Regions from separate parts of the Bacillus sp. FSL R5-0422 genome, predicted to be linked through region 2. Evidence: a T-box and tRNA genes for the amino acid it is inferred to sense, from the RefSeq annotation. Region 2 holds a T-box; the other holds one or more tRNA genes.
What was found. A T-box is a leader RNA that pairs with one kind of tRNA and senses whether it is charged. The one in region 2 lies ahead of MKX52_RS12295 (valine--tRNA ligase), so its partner is inferred to be a tRNA-Val.
Positions count from the first base shown of each region.

Region 1: it encodes a tRNA-Val, which carries the amino acid that the T-box ahead of MKX52_RS12295 (valine--tRNA ligase) is inferred to sense. The anticodon was not compared.

Region 1 covers NZ_CP152014.1:1,149,998-1,153,419, forward strand. The annotation lists gene MKX52_RS05710 (methionine biosynthesis PLP-dependent protein) at 1-658, shown strand, start outside; gene metC (cystathionine beta-lyase) at 655-1,833, shown strand; tRNA gene MKX52_RS05720 (tRNA-Val) at 1,962-2,034, shown strand; gene MKX52_RS05725 (acetyl-CoA carboxylase carboxyltransferase subunit alpha) at 2,297-3,241, opposite strand; gene MKX52_RS05730 (MarR family transcriptional regulator) at 3,274-3,422, opposite strand, start outside.
Region 2 covers NZ_CP152014.1:2,400,327-2,403,748, reverse strand. The annotation lists gene ysxE (spore coat protein YsxE) at 1-784, shown strand, start outside; gene MKX52_RS12300 (hypothetical protein) at 831-1,019, opposite strand; T-box leader at 1,188-1,417, shown strand; gene MKX52_RS12295 (valine--tRNA ligase) at 1,477-3,422, shown strand, end outside.

The sequences.
Region 1 (3,422 bases), 1.3 Mb from region 2:
TATTCAAAAAATAGCGAAGATTGCAAAAGAACATGGCGCTTTGGTCATTGTCGATAACACCTTTTACACACCTGTTTTGCAAAAGCCGATTACGCTTGGAGCGGACATTGTGATTCATAGCGCAACCAAATATTTAGGCGGACATAATGACGTTCTTGCAGGGCTTGTCGTCACAAAAGGAGAGCAGTTGTCTGAAGACATGTTCCAGCATCAAAACGCGATTGGAGCGGTTCTATCACCATTTGACTCATGGCTATTAATGAGAGGGATGAAAACACTGGCTCTTAGAATGCGCCAGCACGAGGCAAATGCGCAGGAGCTAGCCGAGTTTTTAAAGAAACAGCCAGAAATTCAAGATGTCCTTTACCCAGGCAAGGGAGGAATGCTGTCATTCCGTGTAGCCGAAGAAGACTGGGTCAATCCATTTTTAAAGCAGCTGAAAACGATTTGTTTTGCTGAAAGTCTTGGCGGAATTGAAAGTTTTATCACGTATCCTGCGACGCAAACGCACATGGATATTCCTGAGGAAATTCGCATTGCAAACGGTGTGTGTAACAAACTGCTCCGTTTCTCCGTTGGTATTGAGCACGTAGATGACCTGAAGGCAGACCTAAAGCAGGCACTATCACAAGTAAAAGAGGAGGTACATGCCAAATGACCACACATGATTGGACATTCGAAACCCAACTCGTTCATAACGCATTCAAAACAGACCGTTCAACAGGTGCAGTCAGTGTGCCGATTCAGCATGCGTCCACCTTTCATCAAAGCAGCTTTGATGATTTTGGTCAATATGACTACTCAAGATCGGGGACTCCTACACGTCAAGCGTTAGAGGATACGATTGCGGCGCTAGAAGGAGGAACGAGAGGGCTTGCTTTTGCATCTGGCATGGCAGCCATCTCCACTGCTTTTCTTCTATTATCAAAAGGAGATCACGTCCTTGTCACAAGAGATGTGTATGGTGGTACATTTCGTATGATCACCCAAGTTCTTTCGAGATTCGGCATTGAGCATACCTTTGTGGACATGACGGATTTGAATGAAGTCAAAAAAGGCATTCAATCGAATACGAAGGTCATTTACATGGAAACACCGTCAAACCCGACGCTAGGAATTACGGATATAGAGGGCGTCGTCCAGCTTGCGAAAGAACATGACTGTCTGACATTTTTAGATAATACATTTTTAACACCGGCTCTTCAGCGTCCGCTCGACCTTGGCGTTGACGTTGTCCTGCACAGCGCAACGAAATTTTTGAGCGGTCACAGTGATGTGCTGTCAGGCTTAGCGGTGGTGAAAGATGAGAAGCTGGGAGAGGAACTCTATTCGCTGCAAAACTCATTCGGTGCGGTCCTTGGCGTGCAGGACTGCTGGCTTGTGTTAAGAGGGTTAAAAACCCTTCAGGTGAGATTAGAAAAAGCAAGCCAAACGGCATTTAAACTCGCTTCATTCCTGAAAGAACATCCAGCGGTGAAAAAAGTATACTATCCAGGCTTAGATGACCATCCGGGGGCAGACATTCAGCGAAAGCAAGCAAGCGGAGCTGGAGCCGTTCTCTCATTTGAATTAGAAAACGAAGCAGCAGTCAAAGAATTAGTAGACGCTGTCACATTACCTGTATTTGCTGTCAGCCTTGGCGCCGTCGAATCCATTCTGTCATACCCAGCCAAAATGTCACATGCGGCTATGCCAAAAGAAGAAAGAGAAAAAAGAGGAATTACAGATGGATTGCTTCGTTTAAGTGTTGGAGTTGAAAACGGAGAAGACCTCAAACGCGACTTCAAACAAGCACTCGATCAATTAAAGCCCGTTCTTGTCAACCAATCATGAAGGTGAGAAAAAGCCGGCACAGCTGCCGGCTTTTTGACCTTTTTTGAACAAAACCATTGACGATGGATCATGAAGGTTATATAATAGAGACTGTCAGTAACAGAAACCCCAGAACTGATACATAACCCGATTCCGTAGCTCAGCTGGGAGAGCGCTACCTTGACAGGGTAGAGGTCGCTGGTTCGAGCCCAGTCGGAATCATCGTTTAAACCCTTGCCTAGCAAGGGTTTTTTGTTTGTCGGTAACAAATGTTTGTTCTGTTTCTTTTGATTGGGGACAAATTGGGGACGAACTTTATCCATTAGATTGTTTCTCAGTATTTTTAGGATCAAAAAATCCCTATTCCATACCGATCACACATCTTTTAATAGTATCAGCATATCCAGTTTAAGAGGTTACTTACAAAATATTTAGAACTTTTTTGTAAGAATCCTCCGAAATGCAATACGGACTTTAAATATTTTCATTTATAATTTCCTATTTTTCTATACTTTTCATATCGCTGTTGTATAAGCTCTTCCGAGGATAATAGTATCAATTTTTTTAGAGATGATTCGATTGTAGATTCAATCAATTTTGCCTGTGATTTTATATCATTTTGTGCTCCACCTCTAATTTCAGGAATGATTTCATCAATAACTCCTAAATGTTTTAAATCTATTGCTGAAATTTTCATATGTTCAGCAGCTTCTGGAGCATACTTAGCGTCCTTCCATAGGATAGATGCTGCTCCTTCTGGCGAAATGACCGAGTACCATGAATACTCTAACATATGGATATGGTTACCGACACTAATGCCAAGAGCTCCACCACTTGATGCCTCTCCAATTACAATACAAACAATTGGCACTTTAAGAGTAGCCATTTCAAATAGATTGCGAGCTATCGCTTCAGAAATTCCACGTTCTTCAGACCCTTTCCCTGGATAGGCGCCTATTGTATCAATAAATGTAATAATAGGGCGATTAAATTTATCAGCTTGTTTCATAAGTCTTAGCGCTTTTCTATAACCTTCTGGATGTGCCATTCCAAAATTTCTTTCTATATTTTCCTTTGTACTTCTACCTCTTTGATGACCAATAACCGTAACGGGCATCCCTTTAAATTTTGCAATACCACCTATCATTGCTTGATCATCACCATATAATCGATCACCATGAAGTTCGAAAAAGTTTGTAAACAATAAAGGTATATAATCCAATGTCGTGGGCCGGTTACGTAGCCTTGCAATTTGAACTCGTTGAAAAGGTGTAATATTAGAATAAATTTCATCTTGCATTTTATTTAAACGTTTTTCTAATAAATGAATTTCTGACGATAAATCTACATTATGTTCTTTCATCATTTTCTTTAATTCATCAAATTTCTCTTTTAGTTCAATAATAGGACGTTCAAAATCCAAACTCATTTTAACCTCCAAAGGTTATGATTTACCTCACTTTAATCAAAAGACTTAGAAATAGAATCAATAAATAATTCAAAACCATCCACAACTATTTTTTGTTCTGATTCTGATAAGTTATTGAGAAGATTTTGATAAAATGTAATGGATTGCTCTCTTAAGTTATGAACAGTTGTGTGACCTTTTT
Region 2 (3,422 bases):
CGCATACTATCTGATGCCTTGGCTGACGAATGAAAAGAGAGAAGAGCAGGACGATAAACATGAATATTTATTTCAAGAGATTGCAAGACTTCATAAGCGGACCGAAGTGATGATGGATATCACAGATCAAGAGATCGAAGCGCACTACACACAAATCAAGACCAAGTGGGAAACAGAAAAAGACATGTATGAACGGTTCATAGAGCGGGCAGAGCAAACGTGGTATATGTCGCCATTTGAACTGGCTGCTGCGATGTATTTTTCAGAGGCGATGTCTGCTAGCGAATTTGCCCTTGAACGACTAGAAGATTGGCATGAAGAAATGAAAGATAAAGAAACAACTCGTGTTGTGTTAAATCATGGGCAGCTGTCAATTCATCACTTTTTGTACAATGATGTGGGCACAGGGCATTTCACCAATTTTGAGCGGTCTAAAAAAGCCGCCCCCATTTATGATCTTCTAACCTTTTACTTTCGGACGTTCAAAACCTATCCCACGTCGTGTCCTGAATGCACTTCCTTGTTTTATACGTATCAAAAAGGAAATCCTCTTCGGGAGGAAGAGCTTCATTTGTTTCTTAGTTACCTTGCTTATCCGCAAGGTCTGTTTGATACAGTGAAAACCTATGAAGCAGGCGGGCAGGATGAGATGGAAAGCTGTCAAGAGCTGTTAAGAGCATATTGGCAGATGAAAAATTCAGAGCCGACCGTCATGAAGATTCACGAGATTGAGCAGGCTAGACGGCTTGAAGAAGAACAAAGTGCCTCGTCATCAGCGGAATGACGAGGTTATTTTGTGTTCATAATGGCTGGTACATAAGAGCAAGCGTTTAAAACCAATCAAGGTGAAAGGCGCAGGCAAGAAAAATGAGAATACCTAGGATGAGGACGTCAAATGTCGTGGGGAAAATAATTGTACGAAACCCTTGAAATATCGCAATTGGGAGAACGACTTGGGAGGCGACTGCCCGAATTTGTCTTAGCCAGGGGGGAAGTGTATATGGATTGATCTTCTTCAAAGTAAACGCCCTCCTTCTTCATTTTGCTATTATCATATGGGCAAAGAGGCAAAGGGTGCTTGTCCAATTTGTATAAAGAAGAAGAAAAGCGGAAAAGATGATTGACGAAAACAAAAGGCATTTAGTAATATAAATAAAAGATGAGTACGTGCTGATGAACGTGATATATCATAAGCGTGGATCAGGAAGAGTACGAGCAAGACCCTAAAGAGAGGGAGACCATGTGCTGAAAGGTTTCCTAGGATGTACTTGTTTGGAAGGTCGCCTGTGAGCTTAATTTCTTGAATGAACAAGTAGAGAAATTCGGGAGAACCCCGTTATCCTTTAGAGTGTATGGGACACGTCTATGTGTCTCGTGAAAAAAGGTGGTACCGCGAAAAAGCTTTTTCGTCCTTTTATAAGGATGAAAAGGCTTTTTTTATGTTTCATCAGCCAAAAAAATGTGGAGGTTACATAAATGGAAACAAATAATCAAGAAATGCCAACAAAGTACGACCCAAATGCGATTGAAAAAGACCGCTATACGTACTGGCTTGAAGGGAAATTCTTCGAAGCACAAAATGACAAAACGAAAGATCCATATACAGTCGTCATTCCTCCACCAAACGTGACAGGAAAACTGCACCTTGGGCATGCATGGGATTCGACTCTTCAAGACATCGTGACACGTATGAAACGGATGCAGGGCTATGACGTTCTATGGCTTCCAGGAATGGATCATGCCGGTATTGCGACACAAGCAAAGGTTGAGGCAAAGCTTCGCGAAGAAGGCGTCAGCCGTTATGACCTTGGCCGCGAGAAATTTGTGGAAGAAACGTGGAAATGGAAAGAAGAATATGCGGACTTTATTCGCAGCCAATGGGCGAAAATGGGACTTGGTCTTGATTACTCGCGTGAACGTTTTACATTGGATGAGGGTCTGAATAAAGCAGTACGTCAAGTGTTTGTTCAATTGTATGAAAAAGGGCTGATCTATCGCGGAGAGTACATCATTAACTGGGATCCAGCGACGAAAACGGCACTTTCTGATATTGAAGTGATTTATAAAGATGTTCAAGGTGCGTTTTATCACTTAAGATACCCACTTTCAGATGGCACGGGTTCAATTGAAATTGCGACGACAAGACCTGAGACAATGCTCGGAGATACAGCTGTTGCTGTGCATCCAGATGACGAACGTTACCAGCATTTGATTGGAAAAACAGTGGTCTTGCCAATTACAGGACGCGAGATTCCGATCGTTGCTGATGACTACGTCGATATGGAGTTTGGTTCAGGCGCTGTGAAAATTACACCTGCTCATGACCCGAATGACTTTGAGCTTGGAAACCGCCATGACTTAGAGCGTATTCTAGTTATGAATGAAGATGGCACAATGAATGCAAATGCACTGCAATATAAAGGATTGGACCGCTTTGAATGCCGTAAACAGCTTGTAAAAGACTTACAAGAAGAGGGTGTTTTGTTCAAAATTGAGGATCATATGCATTCAGTTGGTCATAGTGAGCGAAGCGGAGCTGTCGTTGAACCTTATTTATCAACACAATGGTTTGTAAAAATGCAGCCGCTGGCAGACGAAGCCATCAATCTTCAAAATGGGGACGACCAAGTTCAATTTGTTCCAGACCGCTTTGAAAAGACGTATTTACACTGGATGGAAAATATCCGTGACTGGTGTATTTCTCGTCAGCTATGGTGGGGACACCGCATTCCAGCTTGGTACCATAAAGAAACGAAAGAAGTATACGTAGGACTGGAAGCACCGGAAGATATAGAGAACTGGGAACAGGATAACGATGTGCTTGATACTTGGTTTAGTTCAGCGCTTTGGCCTTTCTCTACAATGGGCTGGCCGGATGCTGAGAGTGAAGACTTCAAGCGCTACTATCCAACAAACCTGCTTGTTACAGGCTATGACATCATTTTCTTCTGGGTCTCTCGCATGATCTTCCAAGGTCTTGAATTCACAGGAGAAAAACCGTTTAAAGACGTTCTTATTCATGGGCTGATCCGTGACGAGCAAGGACGTAAAATGAGTAAGTCGCTAGGAAACGGAATTGATCCAATGGAGGTCATCGACAAGTACGGTGCAGATTCATTAAGATATTTCTTAGCAACTGGAAGCTCACCAGGTCAGGATCTTCGCTTTAGCTTTGAAAAGGTTGAATCCACTTGGAACTTTGCGAACAAAATTTGGAACGCATCACGTTTTGCTTTAATGAACATGGATGGCTTAACGTATGATGAGCTTGATTTGACTGGAGAAAAATCAGTTGCTGACCAATGGATTTTAACCCGATTAAATGAAACGATTGAAAGTGTCACACAGCTGGCTGACAAGTATGAATTCGGTGAAGTAGGCAGACATTTATACAACTTCATTTGGGATGATTTCTGTGATTG